DNA from 3 places in the Kitasatospora sp. NPDC092039 genome. Region 1 is predicted to be linked to each of the others. Evidence: riboswitches for the same ligand, from Rfam matches in the RefSeq annotation. Region 1 holds a riboswitch; each other region holds the start of a gene.
What was found. A riboswitch is a leader RNA that binds a small molecule or an ion and turns the genes downstream of it on or off. The one in region 1 is predicted to bind S-adenosylmethionine.

Region 1 (3,170 bases):
GGTCCGTCGCCGCGGTGGCCAGCACCGGCAGCATCGCCTCCCCGAGCGCGGTCAGCGCCCGGCTGAGGCTCAGCCGTGTCCCGTGTCCGCCGCGTCCGAGCTGAGTCGCCAAGACTACGGCCAGCTCGCGTTCGCCACCCTCGGGCACCAGCACGACGGCGGCCCGCCAGGCGCTGCGGGCCACCTCCTCGTCGGCGTCGGCCAGCAGCGCCGGGGTGACCGCCGGCCAGGCCCGGCGGTCCCCGATCTTGGACAGCGTGTGCAGGGCCTGGCTCCGGGCCTGCGCGCGCTCCGAGCGGACCTCGCCGAGCAGCAGCGGGACCGTCACCGCCGCCTCGTACCGGGTGAGCGCCCAGGTGAGCATCTCCCGTACGAGGAACTCGGGTTCGACGGCGCACCGCTCGACGAGCCCGCCGACGAGCCCCGGCCGCGGGCTCGTGCCGACGGCCAGCGCCGCCCGCAGCCGCACCGACGGGTCGTCGTGCGCCAGCCCCCGGAGCGCCCGCACCGTGTCCGTGTCCTCTTCCGCCCTGGTCATCAGGACCACCTCCTCGGCCACAGTGAAGGGCTTGTCACCGTGACAAGGTCAAGCGGACCAGGGCGCGCGGCCCACGGCGGCGGGATGGGGAGTCCGGTCTTACCGTGAATACGGGGCTCCGCCGTCGCGGGTGCACGTCCCCGCGCTCCCGGAGCACCGCCGCCCGGCTGCCCTCCCCCCGTCTCCCCGTGTCCGCGAGGCGGCTGCCACCGAAGGAGCCCATGTCATGGCCAGTAGTGCTACCGGAGCCGGCCCCGTCGCCAGGGGCCCCGAGCGGTACCCCCACGCGAGCGGGTGGACCGTCTTCGCGGGGGTCATGCTGATCACGGCCGGCATGATGGCGGTCTTCCAGGGGGCCGCGGCCGTCCGCAAGGACGGTCTGCTGATCGTCACCCGCAGCTACGTGTACTCGATGAACACCGAGGGGTGGGGATGGATCCACCTCATCCTCGGCGTCGTCGTGGTGGTGGCCGGTGTGGCGGTCTTCAGCGGCGCCGTCTGGGCCCGCGTCGTCGGTGTCGTCGTCGCCGGGCTGGGCATGCTCGCCAACTTCCTCTGGCTGCCGTACTACCCCGTCTGGGCCATCGTCCTGATCGCGGTCGACGCCCTGGTCATCTGGGCGCTGTGCGTCGGACGGGTGGACCGGCCGGCCTGACCGGCAGCGCACTCCTGCGCCCGATCGGCCCGCCCCCTCGCCCGCCCGATCCGCCGCCTGCCGGACGCCCGTCGCCCGGCAGGCGGCCGCACGTGTGGGCGGGGGGCTTGCCGAGCGCCCCGGGGAGTCTTGTATCGTTCCTGGCGAATCATCCAGAGGGGTGGAGGGACCGGCCCTACGAAGCCCCGGCAACTCCCCGTTCGACCCGGCGTCCGAAGTACGCGCCGTGCCGTCCGGGGTCAGTGCCAACTCCGGCCTGTCGCCACTGTGGCGCGGGAAAGATGAGGAGACACGGTGCTCTCTGTGCTGTCCTTCGCCCGGGCGCTTCCCGCCCCGGCCCTTTCGCGTACCCGTCTCGTGCCCGGCGCAGGCAATCGGCCGACTTCCCCGGCCCGTCCTCGCTGACCACCCCCCAGGCTCCCCACCCGGAGCCGCCGGTGAGCAGCGCCGACCCGCTGCTCCCGGGCCCTGAGACTGGAGTACCCCCACCCATGGAGAACACGAGCGGCGTCGGCGTGCTCGACAAGGTCACCTCGATCCTCGGCATCCTGGAGGCCGGCCCCGCCACCCTGGGCGGCCTGGTCGCCGCCACCGGCATGGCGCGGCCCACCGCCCACCGGTTGGCCGTCGCACTCGAACGCCACCGCCTGGTCAGCCGGGACGTGCAGGGCCGGTTCATGCTCGGCCCCCGGCTCGGCGAGCTCTCGGCGGCGGCCGGCGAGGACCGGCTGCTGGCCGCGGCCGGCTCGGTCCTCACGCACCTGCGGGACGTCACCGGCGAGAGCGCCCAGCTCTACCGCCGGCAGGGCGAGGTGCGGATCTGCGTGGCCGCCGCCGAGCGGCTCTCCGGCCTGCGCGACACCGTGCCGGTGGGCATCACCCTGCCCATGAAGGTCGGCTCCGCCGCCCAGATCCTGCTCGCCTGGGAGGAGCCCGAGCGCCTCCACCGCGGTCTGCAGGGTGCCCGCTTCACCGCCACCGCCCTGAGCGGCGTACGGCGGCGCGGCTGGGCCCAGTCCGTGGGCGAGCGCGAGCTCGGGGTGGCTTCGGTCTCCGCGCCCGTGCGCGGTCAGTCCAACCGGGTGGTGGCCGCGGTCTCGGTGTCCGGGCCGATCGAACGCCTCACCCGTCACCCCGGCGCCACCCTCTCCCAGGCCGTCGTCGAGGCGGCCCACCGCCTCACCGAGGCCCTGCGCCACCCCTGAGAAGAGCTCCGGGCCCTGGGGCGCACCTCCGCGCGCCCCAGGGCCCGGTTCCCGGGTCGAGGCTCCGGGCCCGGTCCCGGCGGGACGGCTCCGGGCCCGGTCCCGGCAGGACGGCTCAGGCCCGGGACAGCAGCACGGCGCGGCGGGGACGGGGGATCCGGCTGATCACGGCGCCGATCAGCGTGCCGATCGACACCCCGAACACCGCCGAGACGGCCGCCAGGACCGACTGGGCGCCGTTGCCGACCTCGATCTGCGCGGTGTTCAACAGGCCGAAGGAGCCCGGCACCACGATCCAGAACGCCGGGAGGTAGAGCACCTGCCAGAGCGGCCCGCCCGGCAGCCAGTGCACCAGGGTGGCCGCGACCGCGGCGGCGACCGCCCCGGCCAGGCCGCCGATCGCCGCGCCGTGCGCCGACCCCACCGCCACCTGGGCGGTGGCGCTGACCGCGATCACGGCGACGATCCACGGGATGGTCGAGGGCGGCGTGTGGACGTTGACCACCACTCCGGCCACCGCGATCGCCAGGCCCAGCGCGATCACCCACCAGCTGGGCTCGGCGACCCGGACGTTGGCCAGCGCGGTGGCCGGCATGCCGATCGCCGTCGCGGCCGCGGCCACCCCGGCGAGGAACAGCGCCAGCTGGACCGCGCCGGACACCAGCCGGGCGGTGCCCGCGCTGGCCGCGCCCGCGGCGATCTCGGACAGCCCGGTGACCAGCAGCCCGCCCGGCAGCAGGATCGCCAGGGTGGCCACGATGGTCCGCAGCGG
Region 2 (3,170 bases), on a different contig from region 1:
GGGATGTTGCCGGGGGCCCGGCGTGGCAAACCCGTCAGTGGCGGGTCGCGTATTCGGGGACGGTGTGCATCGGGGGGCGTTCCAGGGCGGTCACCGGGTGGGTGTGGGCGGTGAACGCGCGGGTCTCCGGGTGGCGGGTGAACTGGGTGAGGTGGGGGTGGACGAGGTCGGCGGAGGCCTTGAGGCGGTGGGTGCGGTCGAGGCGTTCCAGGGCGGTCCGGTAGATGGTGGCGGCCATCCGGCCGAGGGCCTGGCCGTCCTGGTGGCGGTGGTGCCGGACGCCGACGTCCACCTGGGCCAGGGCGTCCAGTCCGGCCAGATCCAGGGCGTCGACCAGCAGGCCGAGTTCGACGCCGTACCCGGTGGGGAAGGGCAGCCGTTCGAGCAGTGAGCGGCGGGCCGCGTACTCGCCGCCGAGGGGCTGGACGAACCCGGCGAGCTCCGGCCAGTGGAGGTTGAGCAGGGGGCGGGCGACGAGTTCGGTGACCCGGCCGCCGCCGGCGGGCAGCACCGCGCCCTCCGACTCCAGCGGACGGTCGTACATGGCCTTGACCAGCTGGATCGACTCGTCGGTCAGCAGCGGGCCGACGATGCCGGAGACGAAGGCCGGGTCGAACTCGCGCAGGTCGGCGTCGACGAAGCAGACGATGTCGCCGTGGGTGACCAGCAGCGAGCGCCAGAGCACCTCGCCCTTGCCGGGGACGGCGGGCAGGCGGGGGAGGATCAGGTCGCGGTGTTCCACCCGGGCGCCGGCCTCGGCGGCGACGGCGGCGGTGGCGTCGGTGGAGCCGGAGTCCACGACGACGAGTTCGTCGACGAGCGGGAGGCGCTCCATCAGCTCGCGGCGGACGGTGCGGACGATGTCGCCGACGGTGGCCTCCTCGTCCAGGGCGGGGAGGACCACGCTGACGGTGCGGCCGGTGCGTCGCTTGGCGTCGAGGAGGGTGCGGACCGGCCGGTCGGCCGCGCTCCAGGAGCGGCGGCGCAGCCAGGACGCCGCCTGCGGGAGGAGCTCGGGGGTCGGGTCGGCGGGCACTGGGGTCTCCTCGGCGGGTCGGGTGGGACGTGTCATCTCGCTTGGCGGACGGTCCCGTTCAGGATTGACGCCTTCGGATACAGTCTTCGTACAGCGGTCGGACCTTTGCACACCGGGGTCGCCGCTGAGTACCACCACAATTTCACAAGCTCATCCAGAGGGACTGAGGGAACGGCCCGTTGACGTCCCGGCAACCTTCTCGCGCGGCTGTCGACGACAGGCCCCGGCGGGACAGGTGCCAATTCCGGCCCGTGTCGCGACCGCGCCACGGGGAAGATGAGGAGAGAGGCCTCGCCGTCATGGCTATCGACACCGCCGCACCCGTTTCCGTCGACCTCGGCCCCGCCGCCGCGCTGTCCTGTCGCGAGTGCGGCACCCGCTTCCCGCTCGGCCCCAGCTTCGCGTGCCTGGAGTGCTTCGGCCCGCTGGAGATCGCCTACGAGTTCGGCAGCGAGGGCGCCGAGGAGCTGCGCAAGCGGATCGAGGCCGGTCCGGCCTCCATCTGGCGGTACGCGCCGCTGCTGCCGGTTCCGGCCGACGTGGCGTCCAAGCCCAACCTGAACCCGGGGTGGACCCCGCTGGTGAAGGCGGACAACCTGGGCCGGGAGCTCGGTTTCACCGCCCAGCTGCACGTCAAGGACGACTCCGGGAACCCGACCCACTCGTTCAAGGACCGGGTGGTCGCCTGCGCGATCGAGGCGGCCCGGGCGTTCGGGTACACCACGCTGTCCTGCTCCTCCACCGGCAACCTGGCCGGTGCGGTGGGGGCGGCGGCGGCCCGGGCCGGGTTCCGGTCCTGCGTGTTCATCCCGCACGACCTGGAGCAGGGCAAGGTCGTCATGGCCGGGGTGTACGGCGGCGAGCTGGTCGGCATCGAGGGCAACTACGACGACGTGAACCGCTTCTGCTCGGAGCTGATCGGCCACGCGGCCGGCGAGGGCTGGGGCTTCGTCAACGTGAACCTGCGGCCGTACTACGGCGAGGGCTCCAAGACGCTGGCGTACGAGATCTGCGAGCAGCTCGGCTGGCGGCTGCCGGAGCAGATCGTGGTCCCCATCGCTTCGGGCTCGCAGCTGACGAAGATCGACAAGGGGCTCCAGGAGCTGATCAGGCTCGGCCTGGTCGAGGACCGGCCGTACAAGGTCTTCGGCGCCCAGGCCGAGGGCTGCTCGCCGGTGTCGGCCGCGTTCAAGGCCGGCCGGGACGTGATCAAGCCGGTCAAGCCGGACACCATCGCCAAGTCGCTGGCGATCGGCAACCCGGCCGACGGCCCGTACGTGCTGGACATCGCCCGCCGCACCGGCGGCGCGGTCGAGGACGTCACGGACGCCGAGGTCGTGGCGGCGATCCGGCTGCTGGCGCGGACCGAGGGGATCTTCGCCGAGACCGCGGGCGGGGTGACCGTCGGCGTGCTGAAGAAGCTGGTCGAGACCGGGCAGCTGGACCCGGCCAAGGAGACCGTCGCGATCAACACCGGCGACGGCCTGAAGACCCTGGACGCCGTCTCCGACGCCGGGATGACCGCCGTCATCCGCCCGACGCTGGACTCGTTCCGCGCCGCCGGCCTCGCGTCCGTCTGAACCACCCGCCCCCCGCAAGGAGAGTCATGAGCGCCAACGTCCGCATCCCCACCATCCTGCGCACCTACACCGGCGGCGCCGCCGAGGTGACCGCCGAGGGCGCCACCCTGGCCGAGGTCATCGCCGACCTGGAGAAGAACCACGCCGGCATCTCGGCCCGCATCCTGGACGACACCGGCAAGCTGCGCCGCTTCGTGAACGTCTACGTGAACGACGACGACGTGCGCTTCGCCGAGGGCCTGGCGACCGAGATCAGGGACGGCGCCGGAATCTCGATCATCCCGGCGGTGGCCGGCGGCTGCTGAGCCGTTCGCGAGAACCCGCGGTCGCCCGCGCGTACGGAATTCCGCTCTCCGTATGCCCGGGCGACCGCTCGCATTCTTGCGGGAATATTTCCGGGTCGAGTCGGAGTAGAGTGTCGCTCGGCTGGGAACAAGGTTTCCCTTTCGGCCTCCGCAGTGCTCGGCCCGGGGGCGCCCGGCCGCCGGACCGGCCCGTGAAACATGTCAGGCGGATGTCAGAATTCCCGCGGACCTTTGAGTAATTCGTCCGCT
Region 3 (3,170 bases), on a different contig from region 1:
CGACGACCCGGCGGACGCCCGATACGCTGGCGGCACCTCACAAAGGAGCCCGAACTGTGATCACCGCCATCGTCCTGATCAAGACCAGTGTCGACCGCATCCCGGAGATCGCCGAGTCCATCGCCGCCATCGACGGCGTGAGCGAGGTCTACTCGGTGACCGGGGGCTACAACCTGGTGGCGATGGTGCGGGTGCGCCGGCACGACGACCTGGCCGAGGTCATCCCGGGCCGGCTGAACAAGGTCCCGGGTGTGGCCCACACCGAGACCCAGATCGCCTTCCGCACCTACTCCCAGCACGACCTGGAGGCCGCCTTCGCCCTCGGCCTGGACGAGTAGCGCTCAGCCCTCGCGCTGCGTGTCCGCGACGCAGCGGCCGCCCTCGTTGCGGTAGTTCCAGGCCGCGCCGTCCGTGACCAGCTCCCGGACGGCGGTGAGGAAGCGGTCGACGTGCTCGTCCGGCGTCCCGGCACCGAAGCTCACCCGGATCGCGTTCAGGCTGCGCTCGCCCGGCAGCGAGGGATCGGGCGCCCCGCACTCGGACGGGGCTACGTCCTCGTCCCCGAGCAGCGTGCGCACCAGCGGGTGGGCGCAGAACAGGCCGTCGCGCACCCCGATGCCGTACTCGGCGGACAGCGCGGCCGAGAAGTGCGAGCTGTTCCAGCCCCGGACGACGAAGGACAGCACGCCGACCCGCGCCGAGCCCTCCCCGAACAGATTGAGCACCTTGACCTGAGGGATCGCGGCGAGGCCGGCGGTCAGGCGGGCGATCAGCTGCTGCTCGCGGGCCTCCAGCGCGTCGAACCCGGCCTCGGTCAGCGCCCGGCAGGCCGAGGCGATCGCGTAGGCGCCGATGACGTTCGGCGAGCCGGCCTCGTGCCGCGCGGGCCCGGTGTGCCACTGCACGGCCACCGAGCCGTCGGCCTCCCGGGCCACCGTCCTGGTCGCCCCGCCGCCGGCCAGGTACGGCTCGGCCTCGTCCAGCCAGTCCGCCCGGCCGGCCAGCACCCCGGCGCCGAACGGCGCGTAGATCTTGTGGCCGGAGAAGGCGACCCAGTCGACGTCCAGCTCGCGCACCGAGACCCGGTGGTGCGGCGCCAGCTGGGCGGCGTCCAGCACCACCCGGGCGCCGTGCCGGTGCGCCGTCTCCGTCAGCTCGGCGACCGGCCACAGCTCGCCGGTGACGTTGGAGGCGCCGGTGACGCAGAGCAGCTTGGGGCCCTCGGGCGCCCCGGCGAGCGCGGCGTCCAGCGCGGCCACGGCCTCGGCCCGCGAGCGCGGCGCCCGCAGGTAGCTGACGTCCAGTCCGGCGTGCGCCCAGGGCAGCAGCGAGGCGTGGTGCTCGGTCTCGAAGGCGAACACCCGGGTGCCGGCCGGGACGGCGGCGGCCAGCAGGTTGAGCGAGTCGGTGGTGGCCCGGGTGAAGACCACCTGGTCGCCCTCGCGCAGGTCGAGGAACTCGCCGACGGTGCGGCGGCTCTGTTCGAACAGGTCGGTGGACAGCTGGGAGAGGTACCCGGCCCCGCGGTGGACGCTGCCGTAGTACGGCGCGTACGCGGCGACGTCGTCCCACACCCGCTGGAGCGCCGGCGAGCTGGCCGCGTAGTCGAGCGCCGCGTAGCCGACCTTCTCACCGCCGGCGAGCGGGACCTGGACGTCGGCGCCGAGGACCGGGAGCGGGGAGAGGACTTCGGTGACGAGGGACATGGGGATGCACTCCTTCGGGGGTAAGGGACCCCGGGAGTGCCAGTCGTCGGGTGTCCGCGCTTGTCGCACGGACGATCTGCCGTGGCGACCCGGTCCTCACCCAGGGCACCCCGCCACGGACGGAGGGTTGCCGGACAGCAAGCTGGGGCTTGTCGCTGTCACTCATGACCTGGCGAAGACTCTAGGCCGCGTCCCAGCGGGCGGTCAAACGGGCATCCAGCATGCGGACAGCACCGGAGCCCGGGCCGGCGTACCCGGCCCGGGCTCCCCAACTGCCGTCTCAGATCCGGCTCGTGGCCTCCGACCAGCGCCGCAGCAGGTCCTGTGCGGCGCCCGAGTCGATCGCCTTCGCGGCCCGCTCCATGCCGGCCGCCAGCTGCTCGTCCAGCGGCGCGTCGCCGAGGTCCAGCGCGACCAGCGCGGCCGCCGTGTTCAGCAGGACGGCGTCCCGCACCGGCCCGTGCTCCCCCGCCAGCAGCCGCCGCGCGACCTCGGCGTTGTACGAGGCGTCCGCCCCGCGCAGCGCCTCGATGCCGACCAGCTCGATGCCGACGTCCCGCGGGTCGAAGACGGTCTCGGTGACCACCCCGTCGCGCACCAGCCACACCTGCGAGGTGGTGGTGATGGTCAGCTCGTCCAGCCCGTCGTCGCCGCGGAAGACCAGCGCCGTCGCGCCCCGCCGGGCCAGCACCCCGGCGATCAGCCCGGCCAGCCGGGTGTCGAAGCAGCCGATGGCGTGCGCGGTGACCTTGGCCGGGTTGGTCAGCGGACCGAGGATGTTGAAGGCGGTCGGCACCCCGAGGTCGCGCCGCGCGGTGGCGGCGTGCCGCATCGAGGGGTGGAACTTCGCCGCGAAGCAGAAGGTGAGTCCGACCTCCTCGGCCACCTCGGCGACCCTCCGGGAGGAGAGGTCCAGCGCCACGCCGAGCTTCTCCAGCACGTCCGAGGAGCCGCTGGTGGAGGAGGCCGACCGGTTGCCGTGCTTGACCACCTTGGCGCCGGCGGCCGCCGCGACGATCGCCGACATGGTGGAGATGTTGACGGTCTTCGCACGGTCCCCGCCGGTGCCGACGATGTCCACCGCCGGGCCGGGGATGTCCAGCGGCTCGGCGTGCTCGTACATCGCGTCGACCAGGCCGGCGATCTCCTCGACCGACTCGCCCTTGGCCCGCAGCGCGACCATGAACCCGGCCACCTGGACGGGGGACGCCTCGCCGCTCATGATCCGGTCCATCGCCCACGCGGTGGACGAGCGGTCGAGGTCCTCCCCCTGCAGCAGCGCCGACAGGATGTCCGGCCAGGTGCGGACCACCTGCGCGGGGTCGCTACCGCCGTTCGCAGGGTTCACGTTCACCATGGCTGACTCCAGCTGTTGTCGGTTCCCCGCTCCGGGGGGACGTCCGTACGGATGGAGCCAGCCTATCGAGCGAAGCGGTCGCTTCTAACCCCGTCTTTTCTAGTTGC

Region 2: it holds a riboswitch for S-adenosylmethionine, as region 1 does, so the genes downstream of both, thrC (threonine synthase) here and ACIQI7_RS27330 (IclR family transcriptional regulator) in region 1, are expected to answer to the same signal.
Region 3: it holds a riboswitch for S-adenosylmethionine, as region 1 does, so the genes downstream of both, ACIQI7_RS10125 (aminotransferase class V-fold PLP-dependent enzyme) here and ACIQI7_RS27330 (IclR family transcriptional regulator) in region 1, are expected to answer to the same signal.

What each region holds. Positions count from the first base shown of each region.
Region 1 is NZ_JBIVSD010000015.1:190,499-193,668, forward strand. It holds gene ACIQI7_RS27320 (HEAT repeat domain-containing protein) at 1-538, opposite strand, end outside; gene ACIQI7_RS27325 (hypothetical protein) at 765-1,193, shown strand; SAM riboswitch class I at 1,339-1,481, shown strand; gene ACIQI7_RS27330 (IclR family transcriptional regulator) at 1,685-2,398, shown strand; gene ACIQI7_RS27335 (threonine/serine exporter family protein) at 2,514-3,170, opposite strand, start outside.
Region 2 is NZ_JBIVSD010000030.1:70,742-73,911, reverse strand. It holds gene ACIQI7_RS36520 (glucosyl-3-phosphoglycerate synthase) at 35-1,036, opposite strand; SAM riboswitch class I at 1,184-1,319, shown strand; gene thrC (threonine synthase) at 1,336-2,616, shown strand; gene ACIQI7_RS36510 (MoaD/ThiS family protein) at 2,643-2,921, shown strand.
Region 3 is NZ_JBIVSD010000004.1:120,771-123,940, forward strand. It holds gene ACIQI7_RS10115 (rhomboid family intramembrane serine protease) at 1-60, shown strand, start outside; gene ACIQI7_RS10120 (Lrp/AsnC family transcriptional regulator) at 57-338, shown strand; gene ACIQI7_RS10125 (aminotransferase class V-fold PLP-dependent enzyme) at 342-1,706, opposite strand; SAM riboswitch class IV at 1,758-1,876, opposite strand; gene trpD (anthranilate phosphoribosyltransferase) at 1,987-3,063, opposite strand.